4 regions of the Mycobacterium paraterrae genome follow, and region 4 is predicted to be linked to each of the others. Evidence: riboswitches for the same ligand, from Rfam matches in the RefSeq annotation. Region 4 holds a riboswitch; each other region holds the start of a gene.
The links. A riboswitch is a leader RNA that binds a small molecule or an ion and turns the genes downstream of it on or off. The one in region 4 is predicted to bind cobalamin.
Positions count from the first base shown of each region.

Region 1: another riboswitch for cobalamin. It lies ahead of MKK62_RS15980 (ABC transporter substrate-binding protein); the one in region 4 lies ahead of cobN (cobaltochelatase subunit CobN).
Region 2: another riboswitch for cobalamin. It lies ahead of MKK62_RS15935 (PPE family protein); the one in region 4 lies ahead of cobN (cobaltochelatase subunit CobN).
Region 3: another riboswitch for cobalamin. It lies ahead of metE (5-methyltetrahydropteroyltriglutamate--homocysteine S-methyltransferase); the one in region 4 lies ahead of cobN (cobaltochelatase subunit CobN).

Region 1 covers NZ_CP092488.2:3,311,470-3,315,676, reverse strand. Annotated here, with positions in the region: gene ctpC (manganese-exporting P-type ATPase CtpC) at 1-957, shown strand, start outside; gene MKK62_RS15990 (heavy metal-binding domain-containing protein) at 998-1,786, shown strand; gene MKK62_RS15985 (DUF5073 family protein) at 1,803-2,177, shown strand; cobalamin riboswitch at 2,178-2,359, shown strand; gene MKK62_RS15980 (ABC transporter substrate-binding protein) at 2,391-3,572, shown strand; gene MKK62_RS15975 (FecCD family ABC transporter permease) at 3,569-4,207, shown strand, end outside.
Region 2 covers NZ_CP092488.2:3,303,407-3,307,613, reverse strand. Annotated here, with positions in the region: gene MKK62_RS15950 (class I SAM-dependent methyltransferase) at 1-585, shown strand, start outside; gene MKK62_RS15945 (GNAT family N-acetyltransferase) at 582-1,076, opposite strand; gene MKK62_RS15940 (hypothetical protein) at 1,093-1,491, opposite strand; cobalamin riboswitch at 1,551-1,754, shown strand; gene MKK62_RS15935 (PPE family protein) at 1,833-3,536, shown strand; gene MKK62_RS15930 (DUF2127 domain-containing protein) at 3,573-4,207, shown strand, end outside.
Region 3 covers NZ_CP092488.2:525,724-529,930, reverse strand. Annotated here, with positions in the region: gene MKK62_RS02325 (DUF3556 domain-containing protein) at 1-1, shown strand, start outside; gene metE (5-methyltetrahydropteroyltriglutamate--homocysteine S-methyltransferase) at 23-2,296, opposite strand; cobalamin riboswitch at 2,424-2,635, opposite strand; gene MKK62_RS02315 (SDR family oxidoreductase) at 2,711-3,364, opposite strand; gene MKK62_RS02310 (thiolase family protein) at 3,518-4,207, shown strand, end outside.
Region 4 covers NZ_CP092488.2:5,390,920-5,395,126, reverse strand. Annotated here, with positions in the region: gene cobN (cobaltochelatase subunit CobN) at 1-2,483, opposite strand, end outside; cobalamin riboswitch at 2,513-2,635, opposite strand; gene MKK62_RS25885 (hypothetical protein) at 2,665-2,859, shown strand; gene MKK62_RS26555 (Ms4533A family Cys-rich leader peptide) at 3,002-3,094, shown strand; gene MKK62_RS25880 (sulfate ABC transporter substrate-binding protein) at 3,232-4,203, shown strand; gene cysT (sulfate ABC transporter permease subunit CysT) at 4,200-4,207, shown strand, end outside.

The sequences.
Region 1 (4,207 bases), 2.1 Mb from region 4:
GGTCGGGTCGACGCGATTGTCTTCGACAAGACCGGAACCCTCACCGTCGGCCGGCCCGTCGTCACGAACATCATTGCGCTGCATGATGATTGGCAGCCTGAACAGGTGCTCGCCTACGCAGCGAGCTCGGAACTGCACTCCCGGCACCCGCTGGCCGAGGCGGTGATCCGCTCGACCGAGGAACGCCGGATCACCATCCCGCCGCATGAGGAATGCGAGGTGCTGGTCGGTCTGGGCATGCGGACCTGGGCGGACGGCCGGACCCTGTTGCTGGGCAGCCCGTCGCTGCTGCGCGCCGAGCACGTCACGGTCTCACAAGAGGCGTCGGACTGGGTGGACAAGCTGCGCCAGCAGGCCGAGACTCCGCTGCTCCTTGCCGTCGACGACACCCTGGTGGGCCTGATCAGCCTGCGGGACGAGGTCCGCACTGAAGCGCCCGATGTGTTGAAGAAGCTGCGCGCCAACGGGATTCGTCGCATCGTCATGCTCACCGGCGATCATCCCGAGATCGCGAAAGTCGTTGCCGCCGAGCTCGGTATCGACGAGTGGCGCGCCGAGGTGATGCCCGAGGACAAGCTCGAGGTAGTCCGCCACCTTCAAGACGAGGGGTACGTCGTCGGTGTGGTCGGCGACGGCATCAATGACGCGCCCGCGCTGGCGGCCGCCGACATCGGTATTGCGATGGGCCTCGCCGGCACTGACGTCGCGGTGGAGACCGCGGATGTGGCGCTGGCCAACGACGACCTACGGCGACTGCTGGACGTGGGCGACCTGGGAACGCGCGCGGTCGAGGTGATCCGGCAGAACTACGGCATGGCGATCGCCGTCAACGCCGCAGGGCTGCTGATCGGCGCCGGGGGCGCGCTCTCGCCGGTGCTTGCCGCGATCCTGCACAACGCGTCCTCGGTGGCGGTCGTCGCAAACAGTTCACGTCTGATTCGGTACCGCCTGGACTGAATGCCGCTGGAGAAACACGCTGGCCTCGTACGATGTGCGGATGTCATCGACCCCGCTCGACCCAGTTGCCAGCGAACGGCTCTCACACGCCGACCGCGTGTTCACCTCGGATCTGTCCATCAACGAATTCGCGCTGCTGCACGGCGCCGGCTTCGAACCCCTCGACCTCGTCATGGGCGTCTCGGTCTACCACGTCGGTTACCAATTCACCGGTATCCGGCAACAATCCGAGCTGCCGGTGCTCACGGAGGCGACGTATCGGGCCCGGTGGAACGCGATGGCCCGCATGCAGGCCGAAGCCGACGCGCTGGGCGCCGACGGTGTCGTCGGCGTTCGCCTGGAATGGCGCCAACACGGCGCCGAGGCGGAGCACCTGGAGTTCATCGCGGTCGGCACCGCGGTGCGCTACACGCCCAAACCGGGGGCCTTCAAGCGGGCCAACGGGCAGGCGTTTTCCAGCCACCTGACCGGACAAGACCTGACCACCCTGCTGCGCTCGGGTTGGGCACCGGTCGCCTTCGTCATGGGTAACTGCGTCTTTCACATTGCCGCGCAGGGCTTTATGCAGACTCTTCGGCAGATGGGCCGCAATACCGAGATGCCACAGTGGACGCAGGGCAACTACGAAGCCCGCGAGTTGGCCATGTCGCGGATGCAGGGTGAAGCCGAACGCGACGGCGCCAGCGGCGTCGTCGGAGTCCACTTCAACATCCAGAACTACGCCTGGGGCTTTCACACCGTGGAGTTCTACGCCGCGGGAACCGCGGTCCGCCGCAGCGGTACCGCCGAGACGATCGCGCCGCAATTCGTGCTGGCCATGAACGACTGATGGCCTTCAGTACCTGATGGCACAGTTCGACGCCGAGCGAGTAAGCCGCACAATATCCGACGCGCTTTCGGGCCCCGGCGGAATCGGATTGGTGATCAACGTCTTTGCGGGCCTGCCGGGAGTGGTGCACACCGCCGAGCGTCGCGGGATGTTCAGGTCGCACCCCGCGCGGCTGCAGATCGGCGACTGGCGGTACGAGGTGACCCCCGACGCCCGGCTGATGGCGGCCCACGTGGTGGGCGGCGTCGTGATCGGCGAGGAGGTGTTGCTGGCCGACGCGGTGGGGCCGCACCTGGCTCGCGCCCTCGGTCAACTGGTCGCCCGGCACGGCTCCGCGGTCGTCCCCAACATCGACGCGGCGGTCGACGCGCTGAGCGCCGGCACCGGCTGACACCCGAGGATGCGACAATGTCGCACGTAAGGCGATGACGACGTAGGAAGCCGGTGCGAATCCGGCGCGGTCCCGCCACTGTCATCGGGGAGCGACCCTCACCAGCCACGGCCCACCCGGCCGGAAGGCGAGGCAAGCAGCGATCCGAGAGCCAGGAGACTCACGTCATCGCGTCCTGCGAGCCGGGGCGGTCGACCCCGAAAGCGAGAGTCGATGTCACGCCGATTCTGTGCGGCGCTGATCCTGAGCAGCTGGCTACCGGTGGCCTGCGCCGCGCCGCCGCCGCTAGGCGGGCACCCAGACCGCGGCTGCATCACCGACGTGCGGCCCGGCGCGGACCACTTCCCGGACAAATCCACGGTTCTCGACGCCACCAATTTCACCCTCACCTATCACCAGCACTATCAGGTGCTGACCGTCAAGCAGCCGTATCCACACGGCGATCCGGAGAGCTACGTGCTGGTGCGCTGCGGCGCACCGCCCGCGCACCTTCCCGCCGATCTGGCCGGTGCGCAACGGATCACGGTCCCGGTCACCAGCCTCTATTCGGCCTCGATCACCCAACTGGGCATGGTCGCCGAACTGAGTCGCGTTGACACGGTCACCGGGGTGGCCGATACCGCCGACGTCGTCGATTCCGCACTGCGGCAGCGCATCAGCGACGGCAAGACGGTCGGCTACGCCTCGGGTAACCAGGTCAACGTCGAGGCTGTGCTCGCCGCTCACCCCGATGTCGTGGTCACCGCGGGCACCGACGACTCGAGCTATCGCAAGTTGCGCGACGGTGGCATCAGCGTGGTCGCCGACGCCGAATGGCTGGAGTCCACGCCGCTGGGCCGCGCCGAGTGGATCAAGGTGTTGGCGGCCCTGACCGGGACCGAGAAAAAGGCCGCCGAGGTGTACGCCCGAGTGCGCGAGGACTACCACGCGCTCGTCCGGCGATCGGCCGGCGCCCGACCGGTCGCCGTGCTGCCCGGAACGATGTACCAGGGCACCTGGTTGATGCCCTCCGGCGGCGCCTACGCCGGTCGCCTCCTTCGCGACGCGGGCGCCAGCTATCCGTGGTCCGACGAAACGAGCAGTGGGACATTGGAATTGAACTTCGAGTCGGTCTACGCCCGCGCCGGCCAGTCGCCGCTCTGGCTGGTCGACAGCAACTGGAAGACCGTCGAGAACGCAGTGGCCGAGGACCACCGGTACGCCGATCTTGCCGCCGTGCGCAACGGCCAGGTCTGGTCGGCGACCAAGGCGGTCGCCCCGGAGGGCGGCAATGACTATTGGGAGCGCGGCGCGGCCCGGCCCGACCTGATCCTGGGCGACCTAGTGGCGATCCTGCATCCGGAGCTGGCACCCGGCCACGAGTTCAGCTTCTATCGTCGGGTCGCCGCCGCATGACCGCGACCTCGGCGGCTTCAATCATGGTGCGGCTCAACCGAACCACGGTGGTGTTGACGGCGTCGGCCGCCGCCGTGCTGGTGCTCGCCGTGCTGGGTCTGGCGCTGGGCCCGGTTCGCGTGCCGCTGCTCGACACCGTCCGGGCCCTGGTGGGAGCGCAGGCCTCGGATCCACGCTGGCAGGTGATCGTGCACGAAACGCGGGCGCCCCGGGTCCTGACCGCGATCGCAGCGGGCGCCGGCGTCGGCGTCGCGGGCCTGCAGATGCAGACGCTGTTCCGCAACACCCTCGCCGACCCTTACGTCCTCGGTGTGAGCTCGGGCGCCGGCTTGGGCGTCGCGGTCGTCGTGATGGCCACCGGGTCGGGCTTCACGGCGGGACTGGCCGGCTGCGGACGCGCCGGCGTGGCGATCGCCGCCGCGGCCGGCGCAGCAGCCGTGCTCGCAATCGTGCTGAGCCTTGCCCGCTGGGTGCGATCCGCGGCGACGTTGCTGCTGATCGGGGTGATGCTCGGCGCGGCGAGCACCGCGCTGGTGAGCGTGTTGCTGGTGTACGCCGACCCGCAACGGGTGCAGCAGTACCTGCTGTGGGGTCTGGGTAGCTTCGCCGGCACCACATGGCAGGACCTGCGGCTG
Region 2 (4,207 bases), 2.1 Mb from region 4:
CTGGCCTCCGGTCTCGATGCCCGCGGCTACCGGTTGTCCTGGCCCGCCGACGCCGTGGTGTTCGAAATCGACCAGCAACAGGTGACGGACTTCAAGACGGCGACGCTCGCGGCTGCGGGCGCCGAGCCGACCGTCGACCTGCGCGCGGTACCGGTCGATCTGCGCGACGACTGGCCGGCAGCCCTGCGTCAGGCGGGTTTCGACAGCAACCGGCCCACCGCCTGGGTCGCCGAAGGCCTGCTCGCCTTCCTGCCGCCGGAGGCACAGGATCGGTTGCTGGACAACATCACTGAGCTCAGCGCGCCGGGGAGCCGACTGGTGGTCGAGATCTTCTTGAGTACGCCGGAGTCGCTGGAGGTGATGCGGACCTCGTCGCAGAAGTGGTACGAGCACGGCCTCGACGCCCGCATCGACGACCTCTGGTACGGCGGCGAGCGCCACGACGTCGCACCGTACCTGCAGGAGCGCGGCTGGCAGGCGACCAGGCGTCGGTCCGCTGAATTGCTGGCCGACGCCGGGCTGACAGTGCCACAGCGCAACGACGGCCAGACCGAAAACTACTACTGCACAGCCGAACTCGGTTAGCCCTCGGCCAGCCTGCACTGCCAGAAGCCGACGTCGTGCCACGAGCCGTGTTTATAACCGGCCTCACGAAGATGGCCGACGGGAGCGAACCCATGCCGCTCGTGCAGCCGCACGCTCGGCTCGTTGGGCAGCGCGATCACCGCGATAGCACTGTGAAATCCGCTGCGCCGCAACGCATCGAGTAGTTCGGTGTACAGCGTGTCACCGACGCCGCGGCGACGCGTCGACGGGTCGACGTAGATGGTGGATTCGACGGTCCACTGGTAGGCGGCGCGCTCGTTCCAGGGCCCCGCGTAGGCCGTGCCTACGACGTCGTCGTCGATGACGGCGACCAGCCATGGATATCGCTCGTGCCGCTTGGCCCATAAGGCGCGGACCTCGTCGATGCCCTGCGGTTCGGTGCGGAAATTGAAGACGGAATGCTCGATGTAGTGGTTGAGGATCTCGCGAACCCGCGCCAGGTCGCCGGCGGTGGCGGGCCGCACCTGCACGGCGCTCAACGCCGCATCACGGGGTCGTCGACCGGTAGCCGTCGATGTCTTTCTGCTCGAGCGACCTGGCCAGCGATTCACCCTCCGCCGTGAGCGCCAGCCACACCGAGTACATCCACTTCTCCGGATCCCCATAGTGTTTGACGTACGCGTGGGAAATCGTGCGCAGCGAATGGTCCAGCGAATGACGCCAGGCCGAGAAACGGTGCGTCTTACCACGGCGCTCACCCAGCCGGAACAGGCCGTCGCTCACCCATTCCCGGATGGCGTCCAGCGTCTCGTTCTGCAGCTCGGCCGGCGAAGCCGACGGATGATGGTGTCGCACACGCCAATCCACCGCGTTCAAATCGATCGGCCCGCCGAGGGCGTCGACTAGCAGCTGATTGCGGACTACTGCGCGCGATTCATCCGTCATCGTCGTCACCGTACAGTTCGGCGCCGGTTCTCGATACCGGGCGCAGGAACGAATGATTCGCCGACGTTTCGAGGTGGCGTGCCGCGTGGTATGGCAAGATCATCTCCGTTAGGCGATGACGAAAGAGGAAGCCGGTGTAAATCCGGCGCGGTCCCGCCACTGTCATCGGGGAGCGACCCTCACCAGCCACGGCCCTCGCGGTCGGAAGGCGAGGCAAGCAGCGATCCGAGAGCCAGGAGACTCGCGTCATCGCGTCCTGCGAGCCGGGGCGGTCGACCCCGAGAGCGAGAGTCTCCTATGACGCTGAGCGCGTTGTTCTCCGCAATTCCCGACATCCGTGCGTGACCGCCCCGGTCTGGATGGCCGCACCTCCGGAGGTCCACTCGGCGCTGCTGAGCAGCGGCCCGGGGCCAGCATCCTTGCTGGCGGCCGCGCAGGCGTGGACCGAACTGAGCGCGGAGTACGCCGAGGCCGCCGATGACTTGACGGCCGTAATCGGCGCGGTGCAGGGCGCCGCGTGGGACGGTCCGAGCGCGGCGGCCTACGCGGCCGCGCATGCCCCCTACCTGGCGTGGCTGGCCAAGGCGGGCGCGAACAGCGCCGCGATGGCCGTCGAGCAACAGACCGCCGCCGCCGCGTACACCGCCGCGCTGGCCGCCATGCCCACCCTCGGTGAGCTGGCCGCCAACCACGCCACCCACGCTGTGCTGACGGCGACGAATTTCTTTGGTATCAACACGATTCCGATCGCCGCCAACGAGGCCGACTACGCGCGGATGTGGGTCCAGGCCGCCACGGTGATGAGCACCTACGAGGGCGTCGCGGGGGCCGCGGTCGCCGCGGCGCCACAGTCCGAACCGGCGCCGACGATCGTCAAAGCGGCCGCGGCCACCGACCCGTCGACGCCGCCAGCGTGGTTCGAGCAGTTGCAGAGCTTCCTAGAGGGGCTGTTCCCCCAGCCCCCGTATCCGGATCCCAGCCAATTCCCGCTCTACCAACAGCTGTTGGACTTCTTCAACGAGATCGGCTATACCGGCGTCAACGACCCGATCGGGACGTGGCTGCAGGGCCTGGACCCGTCGTGGCTCCCGCCAATCGGGGTGCCCGGCTCGTGGCTGGCCTACACCGGTGATCCGTTGAGCTACCTCAATCCGGCCACCATCGCCTACGTGCTGTCGGTGCCGCTCGACCCGGGATCCTATGTCGCCTTCACCGGCATCGTCATCGCCGACGACCTACTGGCGATCGCCTACACCGCCGCGTTCAACCCGCAGGCGCTGATCCTGGTGATTCCGGCCGCCATGGTGGAGATCGTCGGCTCGACGATCGGCAACACCATCCAACTGCTGCACTACATCCTGCAATCGACGCTGCTCCCGCTGCTACCGGCTCTGCTGCCCGCCGCGACGGCATCACTGGTTCCGCTGGCGGCGGCGCCCGTCGGCCTGGCCGGCCTGGCCGGTCTGGCCGGGCTGGCCGGCCTGGCCCCGACAACCGCACCCATGCTGGCCCCGGCCTTTGCGATGGCCCCGACCCCGCCCCCGCCACCCGCACCCGCACCGATGGCACCGGCGCCGGCCCCCGCGCCGTTGGTCCACGCCCCGGCCGCGGCCCCGGCGCCACCTCCGCCGCCCACGCCGGCGGGACCGCCCGGCGTGACCATGCCGGCATACATGTACATGGTCGGCGATCTCGGTTTGGCCGCGCAGCAGGCCAGGGGCGCCAGCAAGAGGGCCAGCACGGCAGCCATCCAGATCGACGAAAACCCCTCAGCTGCAGCAGCTTCCGAGGATCTGCAGCCGGCCCAGCGTCGCCGGCGGGCGAAGGCCACGATGATCGGCCGCGGCTACGAGTACATGGACCTGGAGCCAGAGCCAGCCGTGACCGCATCGGACAGCGGCGCCGGGCCCCTGGGGTTCGCCGGCAGCGCCGCCCGCGAGGACGCGGCCGAACCCGGCGGGCTGGCCACGCTGAGCCGGGACCACTTCGGCGGCGAGTCGACTGTGCCGATGCTGCCGAACACGTGGAATCCGCAGCTCGACTGACGCCGACGACACGCGACGCCGCTGTAGCGTGCAGACATGGTGGATTTTGCGCTGCGCTCGTGCGGGTTGCGTGGGCACGCGACTTTTGCTCCCGATGAGCCGAAGCTGCGTGAGCGTCTGACGGTCGACACCCCCGTCGGCGAGGCTTGGCGCTGTCTGCGCTGTGAGACCTTCGTGGTCGGCCCGCCGCGTCGCTCCGGCCCGGCGAACACCGCGCCGGAGATACCGCGCGGACGATTCCTGCGGGACCGCACCCTGATGCGCGCGCTCGCGATCGAACGCGCCTTTCGCGCCGTGATCTTCCTGTTAGTGGCCGCGGGCGTGGTGAAGTTCAGTGGATCGCGAGTCAAGTGGCAGCACGTGCTGGATCGCGACATGCCCCTGCTGAAGCCGCTGGCCGACCAGGTGGGCTGGAATCCAGAGAATTCCAAGCTCGTTCGCGAGATCACCCACGCCTTCGCCCTGTCCTCGTCGACGCTGCAGTGGATCGCGATCGCCCTGGCCGGGTACGCGTTGATCGAGATCGTCGAAGCGGTCGGGCTGTGGCTGATGCAACGGTGGGGCGAGTACTTCGCGGTGATCGCGACCAGCGTATTCCTGCCGCTGGAGATCTACGAGTTGACCGAGAAGGTCACGGCGTTAAGGCTTTTCGCGCTGGTGATCAACATCGT
Region 3 (4,207 bases), 660 kb from region 4:
GCGCCCGACCGCACGCGCCCGGTTACGCGTCGGCGCGGACCTTCTTGGTTGCCTCGACGAGGTTGGTCAGCGACGCGATAACCTCTTCCGGATTGCGAGTCTTCAGGCCGCAGTCCGGGTTGACCCACAGTCGTTCGGCTGGAACGGCTTTCAGCGCCCTTTGCAGCGACGTGCTGATCTCGTCGGTGCTCGGCACCCGCGGTGAATGGATGTCGTAGACGCCCGGACCGACGCTGTTGGAGAAGCCTATCGAGTTCAAATCGTCGAGCACCTCCATGCGAGAGCGGGCCGCCTCGAGTGAGGTGACGTCGGCGTCCAGGTCGGCGATCGCGCCGATCACGTCGCCGAATTCCGAGTAGCACAGGTGCGTGTGGATCTGCGTCGAATCCGCGACACCAGACGTGGCCAACCGGAACGCACCGACGGCCCAGTCCAGGTAAGCCTGCTTCTCGGAATTGCGCAGCGGCAACAACTCTCGCAGCGCGGGCTCGTCGACCTGGATGACCGCGATGCCGGCCTCCTGGAGATCAACGGTCTCGTCGCGAATCGCCAGCGCCACCTGGTTGGCGGTGTCGGCCAGCGGCTGGTCGTCGCGGACGAACGACCAGGCCAGGATCGTCACCGGCCCGGTGAGCATGCCTTTCACCGGTTTGTCCGTCAGCGACTGCGCGTACTTCGCCCACTCCACCGTCATCGGGTGCTGCCGAACCACGTCGCCGTATAGCACCGGCGGACGCACGCAGCGGGTGCCGTAGGACTGCACCCAGCCGAGCTTGGTGGCGAAGAAGCCGTCCAACTGCTCGGCGAAATACTGCACCATGTCGTTGCGCTCCGGCTCGCCGTGCACCAGGACGTCCAGGCCGAGGTCCTCTTGCAGCTTGACCACCTCTGCGATTTCGGCGCGCATCCGCTTGGTGTACTCGGCGTCGTCGATCTCGCCGGCGACCAGTGCGGCGCGGGCCTTGCGGATCTCGGTCGTCTGCGGGAATGACCCGATGGTGGTCGTAGGCAGCGGCGGCAGGTGCAGCCGCTCGATCTGCGCCGCACGACGTTGGTCGGCCGGGCCACGTTCGGTGCCGCCGGATTTCGCGATCGAGTCGAGCCGGGCACGAACCTCGGCGTTGTTCAGCCGCGGGTCCTTCGCGCGGGACGCAACGGCGGCGTTGGACTGCGCGATCTCGTCGGCCACCGCGTCGCGACCGTCCTTGAGCGCCTTGGCCAGGGTGGCCACCTCGTGCACCTTCTCGGCGCCGAACGCCAGCCAGCTGCGCAGCGCGTCGTCGAGGTCGGTCTCTGGTTCCAGCGAGTACGGCACGTGCAGCGTCGAGCATGACGTCGAAACAGCCAGTGACCCAACCGAACCCAGTAGGCTGGCCAGCTTGCTCAGCGCTGCCTGCAGGTCGGTCCGCCAGATGTTGCGTCCGTCGACGATGCCGGCGACCAGCGTCTTGTCCGCCAGTTCGGTCACGGACGCCACCGCGGTGTCGGGGCCGTAGACCAAGTCGACCCCAATCGCCTCGACCGGCGTCCGGGCGAGCGCCCCCAGGCTTTCACCTGGGTCACCGAAGTAGGTGGCGACGTGGATCGCGGGCCGGTTCTCCAGCGCACCGAGCGCGTTGTACACCCGCTCGGCGAGCGCGGAGGCGTCCTCGGAGATGTCGGTGACCAGCACCGGCTCGTCGAATTGGACCCACTGCACGCCCTGGTCGGCGAGCTGACTAAGCAGATCGGCGTACAGGGGGACGACGTCGTCGAGGCGCTCGATCGGCGCGCCGGCGCCGTCGACGGCCTTGCTCAGCATCAGGAAGGTGACCGGCCCGATCACCACCGGACGAGCCGGAATGCCGAGATCGCGAGCCTCTTTCAGTTCCGACAGCACCTTCTCGGGATGCAGCGTGAACTCGGTGTCCGGCCCGATCTCAGGGACGATGTAGTGGTAATTGGTGTCGAACCACTTGGTCATCTCCAGCGGCACGACGTCACCATTGCCGCGGGCGGCGGCGAAGTAGCGGTCGAGGTCGTCGGACACGACCTGAACGCGCTTGGGCAGCGCGCCGAGCAGCACCGCGGTGTCGAGCATCTGGTCGTAGTAGGAGAACGTGTTGATCGGCACCGAGTCCAAGCCGGCGGCAACCAGTTGGCTCCACGTGTCGCTGCGGATCGTCGCGGCGACCTTCTCGAGCTCCGATCGGCTGGTCTTGCCCTTCCAATAGCTCTCGGTGGCGCGCTTGAGTTCGCGCTTGGGGCCGATGCGTGGTGAGCCGGTGACGGTGGCGGTAAAAGGGGTAACGGTCACGGTTTTCGTCCTTCACTCGACGGGGTGGTCACCGCCAACGGACGCAAACCGATCCGGCGCAGCGCACAGCGGCTGCAACCGATACGGCCAGACGCCCATTCCACGAGGCGGTGAGCCGCCAGGCGCGGCGCGCCCGGCACAGCCGGCAGGTCTTCGGACTCACAGGCGCGCACCGGGTGGTGCTCCTACTGGCCGTCGCTTCCCGGTCGGGTGACCAGTGCTCGAAGACGACGTTCGTTCCTGCATACCGCTGCGGGACAGTCCCGGACTCGCACCGGGTTCCCTCTTAAAAAGCACATCTAACATGCTTCGTTCGATGCCGCCTTCGTCGCGGACGACGAAATCGGCAGACCGACTGCGACATCGAGATTACAGGTCAACGGCGTCGACCCGCCGCGCGCAGCTACTGCCGCGCTAGCGATCGCCGCAGCGAGCCAGCGCTTCGGTGATCGGCACATCACCGTTGTTGAATTCGATGGTTTTCCGGACCGTGGCGGGGTCGTGGAGCACGGCGGCCGCGACCAGAGCCACGTCCTCCCGTGACACTTCACCGGTACCCTCGCCGAGTTCGATCCGGCCGGTTGACGGCTCCAGCGTGAGCCGGCCCGGGCCGAGCACGGTCCAATCCAGTTCGGTGCTGCGGAGGTGAGCGTCCGCGGCGGCCTTGGCTTCTGCGTACGGGAAAAATGAATTGTCCTCGGCGACGCCATGATCGGGCCCCGCGCCGAAGTAGGAGACCATCACGAATCGTTTGACGCCGGCTTGCTCGGCCGCATCGATTACCCGGATCGCGGCGTCGCGGTCGACCGCGTAAGTGCGGGCTGGGTCACCGCCGCCGGCGCCTGCCGAGAACACCACAGCGTCGTGGCCTGACATCAGGTCTGCCAATGCGGCGGTGTCCAGGTGCTCGATGTCCGCGACGACGGGGCGCGCACCGGCGGCGGAGACGTCGCCGGCGTGGTCGGGATTTCGGATGATCGACGTCACTTCATCGCCGCGGTTTTTGAGCATGCGGGCTAGATGCAGCGCGACCTTGCCGTGGCCGCCGACGATGACGATGCGCAACATGCCTTCGACGCTACTCACCGGTAGGGCACCCCGGCGGCGACCCAACTAAGCGGTTGGTCAACAATCGACAAAAGTACGCGCGACGACGATGCAGACCGCTAGGTCTGAGGAGGAGTCGGGCACATTAGCTCGAGCGTCAAAGGAGATGGAGCCATGACTGAAGCAGTCATCGTCGAGGCAGTTCGTTCACCGATCGGCAAGCGCAACGGCGGTTTGTCCGGCGTCCACGCCGCCGACCTGTCCGCGCAGGTGCTCAATGGTCTGGTCGAGAAGGCCGGTATCGACCCCGGCCTCGTCGACGACGTGATCTGGGGCTGCGTCATGCAGGCCGGCGAGCAGTCGATGGACATCGGCCGCACGGCGCTGCTGGCCGCCGGCTGGCCTGAGACCGTGCCGGGCGTAACCGTCGACCGGCAGTGCGGCTCGAGTCAGCAGTCGATCCACTTCGCCGCGGCCGGCGTGGTTGCCGGCCATTACGACGTAGTGGTCGCTGGCGGTGTCGAATCGATGTCGCGGACGCCGATGGGCGCTTCGCTGGCCAACGGCGGCAACCCGTTCTCCCCGAACTTCAAGGCCCGCTACGACCGGACGCCCAACCAAGGCATCGGTGCCGAGATGATCGCCGAGCAGTGGGGCTTCGACCGGACCACCGTCGACCAGTACTCGCTCGGATCGCACGACAAGGCCGCTGCCGCCCAGGATTCCGGCGCCTTCGACGACCAGATCGTCGGCATCAAGGACCAAGACGGAAACGTAATCCTCAAGGACGAGGGCATCCGTCGCGGCACGCCGATCGAGAAGATGGCTCAGCTGAAGCCAGCGTTCAAGGAAGATGGTGTCATC
Region 4 (4,207 bases):
AGGTAGCGCTGCAGCAGCGATTCGGCCATCGCCTGGCCCGTCTCCCAGGCCAGCCGCGACGGGACCGCCCGCGGGTCCACGGTGTAGAAGTTGCGGCCCGTCGGCAAGACGTTCACCAGGCCACGCAGCGGCGAGCCCGACGGCCCCGGCCGCACGAAACCGCCTGCCAGGGCGCGCATTACCGCGTCGAGCTCACCCGCGGTACCTGACAGCCGCGGCACCACCTCGGTGGCGGCGAACCGCAATGACGCTTGTACGTCCGGCTCGTCGTGCAGGGCATCGACACCGTCGACGTCCCAGCCGGCGGACTCCATCGCTTCGACCAACGCGCGGGCACGGCTCTCGATCTCGTCGACGGCCGAAATCTCGGCGCCGTCTTTGAGGCCGAGCGCGGTGCGCAGTCCCGGCACGGCGTGGTCCTTACCGCCCCACACCTGCGCGGCCCGAAGGATGGCAAGCACCAGATTGACTCGCGCCTCGCCGGTCGGCGCTTCACCGAGGACATGCAGACCGTCGCGAATCTGGGCGTCCTTGATCTCGCACAGCCACCCGTCGACGTGGAGCAGGAAGTCGTCGAACTCCTCGTCGTCGGGACGGTCGTCGAGCCCGAGATCGCGGTGCATCTCGGCGGCACGCATCAGATTCCAGATCTCGCCGCGGATCGCCGGCAGCTTGGCCGGGTCCATCGCCGCGATGTTGCCGTATTCGTCCAGCAGCTGCTCGAGTCGGGCGATGTCGCCGTAGCTTTCGGCGCGCGCCATCGGCGGAATGAGGTGGTCGATGATCGTGGCGTGGGCGCGGCGCTTGGCTTGGGCGCCTTCACCGGGGTCGTTGACCAGGAACGGATAGATCAGCGGCAGGTTCCCCAGCACCGCGTCGGTGGCGCACGCCGCCGACAGCGCGGCGTTCTTGCCGGGCAGCCATTCCATCGAGCCGTGCTTGCCGAGGTGGACCACCGCGTGGGCCCCGAAGCCGTGCTCGAGCCAGCGGTACGCGGCCAGGTAGTGGTGGCTGACCGCCATGTCGGGGTCGTGGTAAATCGCCACGGGGTTCTCGCCGAATCCGCGCGGCGGCTGGATCATCAGCACCACGTTGCCGGACCGCAGCGCAGCGATCACCACGTCGCCGTCGTCGTTGACGAACAGCCGTCCGGGTGCCGGGCCCCACGCCTCGGTGATCGCATCGCGGAGTTCTTTGGGCAGGCCCGCGGTCCACTCGGTGTACTGCGCCGGAGTCACTTTCACCTGCGCGCCGTCGACCTGGGTTGTGGTGAGCCACTGTTCGTCTTGGCCGCCCGCGTCGATCAGCGTATGCATCAGCTGATCACCGGCCTGCGTCTCGTCGTCGATGCCGAGCACGCCGAACCCGTCGCCGACGTCGTAGCCGTCCCGGGCGAGGCGGTGCAGCAGCCGCACCGCGGACGCCGGGGTGTCGAGGCCTACCGCATTGCCGACCCGCGAATGCTTGGTCGGATAGGCCGACAGCACCAACGCAATCTTCTTGTCCTGGTTGGGGATGCGGCGCAGCATCGCGTGGTTCACCGCAATCGCGGCGACCCGCGCGCAACGTTCCGGATCGGCGACATAGTGCGGCAGCCCGTCGTTGTCGACCTCCTTGAACGAATATGGCGCGGTGATGATCCGCCCGTCGAACTCGGGGATCGCGATCTGCGTCGCCGAATCCAAAGGAGTGACACCATCGTCTGATGCCTGCCACTCCTCGCGCGACGAGGTCAGGCAAAGACCCTGCAGCACCGGGATGTCCAATGCGGCAATCCGTTCGATGTCCCACGACGAGTCGTCTTCACCGGCGCCGGCGGCGGCCGACTTGGACCCGCCGGCTGCCAGCATGCTGACCACGAGTGCATCCAAAGTGCCGAGCGCGTCGAACAATTCGTCGGGCGCGCTGCGCAGCGACGATGCGAAGATCGGCACACCGACTGCGTTGCCGGTGGCGTCGACCGCGTCGGCCAGCGCGTGAGCGAAGCCGGAGTTCCCGCTGACCTCGTGGGCCCGGTAGTACAGCACGCCGACCCGCGTCTCGGCCGTCACATCGGCGGACCGGGCGGCGTAGCCCCACTCGGGGATCACCACCGGCTCGTCGAACCCCTCACCGGTGAGCAACACGGTGTCACACAAAAACGCATGCAGCTGAGCGAGATTGGCCGGACCGCCCTCGGCAAGATACGAATGTGCCTGCGCGGCAAGCCCGATCGGAACGGTCGAGCATTCCATCAACTCCGCGCTGGGCGTACGCTCGCCGCCGAGCACCACCAGCGGAAGACCGGTGGCCCGCAGCGCGGTGAGTTCCTCGGCCACCTCCGCCGACGAGCCCAGTACCCGCAGGATCACCACCTCGGCGTCGGCGAGAACATCTTCGATCGGCTGACGCGCCGGGTTGCCCAGGTTGTAGGGCGCCAGCGACGCACGCGCCGACAGCAGGTCGGTGTCGGATGTGGACAGCAGGGCGATGCGGTGGCTCAAAAGGTTCCTCCTCGGGGTTCTCGCCCCGTCGATTGGAGTGCCTCGTGGCCAGTGTCTGGCTCTGACCGTCGGCTCGGCGCCGCGGCCATCACAGTGGCGGAACCGCCCCGGGCTTGCACCGGATTCCTGTCACCACGAGACATGCGCGCACCAGCTTAATCCAGCCGATAGGCTGAGCCGGATGAACGCGATCCTCAACTGGTGGGACGGCGTCGAGCTGTGGCTGTCCGGCCTGGGGTTCGTCTTCCAGACGATCGTGGTGATGCCGGTGGTGCTGGTGTTGGCCTTCGCCATTGCCGCCGCGCTGGACAGCGCGCTGGGTCGCGGAATCACCCTGATGAACCGCCTCCGGCGCAGCGACGAAGAAGCCGGATGAGCGCAAACACCGGAATGCCGCGGTCGCGGGTCACCTTGATCCTGGTTGCGCTGGTGGTCTTGGTGATCGTTGCTTGGCTGCTGACCCGCTGACCTGCAGCGGGTTTGGCTGCGCGCGCACAGCATTCTGTTAGGCTTCGCCCATGCACGCAGCGTCCGGCAGTACCGAGTGCCACGTCTTGGCGCTCATTGCCGTGGGCGATTGCGCCGTCGCTGACGTGCATTGTTGTCGCTGACCTTCTGCCCCCTTCGTTTCTTCGTATCGGGATCTGTCAGACGTCAAGCTCAACTGCCGAAAGGTCGACCATTGTTCGACGACAACAAACCCTCCCCGTCGTGGCGACACGCTGTTGCGTTGACCGTCGCCGCGGGGATGATCGCCGCGTGCCACGGAGGTGCCAGCGATGTCGTGGGCGGAGGCGGATCTTCCGGCGCCAAGACCAGCATCACCCTGGTCGCATATTCGGTACCCGAGCCTGGTTGGAGCAAGGTCATCCCGGCGTTCAACGCCTCACCCGAGGGCAAAGGGATCCAGGTGATCGCCTCCTACGGCGCATCGGGTGATCAGTCCCGCGGTGTCGTCGACGGCAAACCCGCCGACATCGTCAACTTCTCCGTCGAGCCCGACATCACCCGGCTGGTCAAGGCGGGCAAGGTCTCGAAGGACTGGGACAAAGACGCCACCAAAGGCATCCCCTTCGGGTCGGTCGTGACCCTGGTGGTGCGCCCCGGCAATCCCAAGAACATCAAAGACTGGGACGACCTGCTGCGTCCCGGTATCGAGGTGGTGACGCCCAGCCCGCTGAGTTCCGGCTCGGCGAAGTGGAACCTGCTGGCGCCCTACGTGGTCAAGAGCAACGGCGGCCACGACCCGAAAGCCGGCCTCGACTTCGTCCACAAGCTGGTCAGCCAGCACGTCAAGCTGCGCCCGGGCTCCGGACGCGAGGCCACCGACGTGTTCGTCCAGGGCAGCGGTGATGTGCTGATCAGTTACGAGAACGAGGCCATCGCCACCGAGCGACAAGGGAAGCCGATCATCCACCTCAATCCGCCGCAGACCATCAAGATCGAGAATCCGGTGGCGGTGGTGACTACCAGTCCGCACGTGAACGCCGCCGTCGCCTTCAAGAACTTCCAGTACACCGCCGAGGCCCAAAAGGTGTGGGCAGCTGCCGGATTCCGCCCCGTGGATCCCGCGATCGCCGCGCAGGTACGCGACCAGTTCCCAGTGCCGCAGAAATTGTGGACGCTCGCCGATCTGGGCGGCTGGCCGACGGTAGACCCGCAGCTGTTCGACAAGAAGTCGGGCAGCATCACCAAGATCTACACGCAGGCCACCGGATGACGAC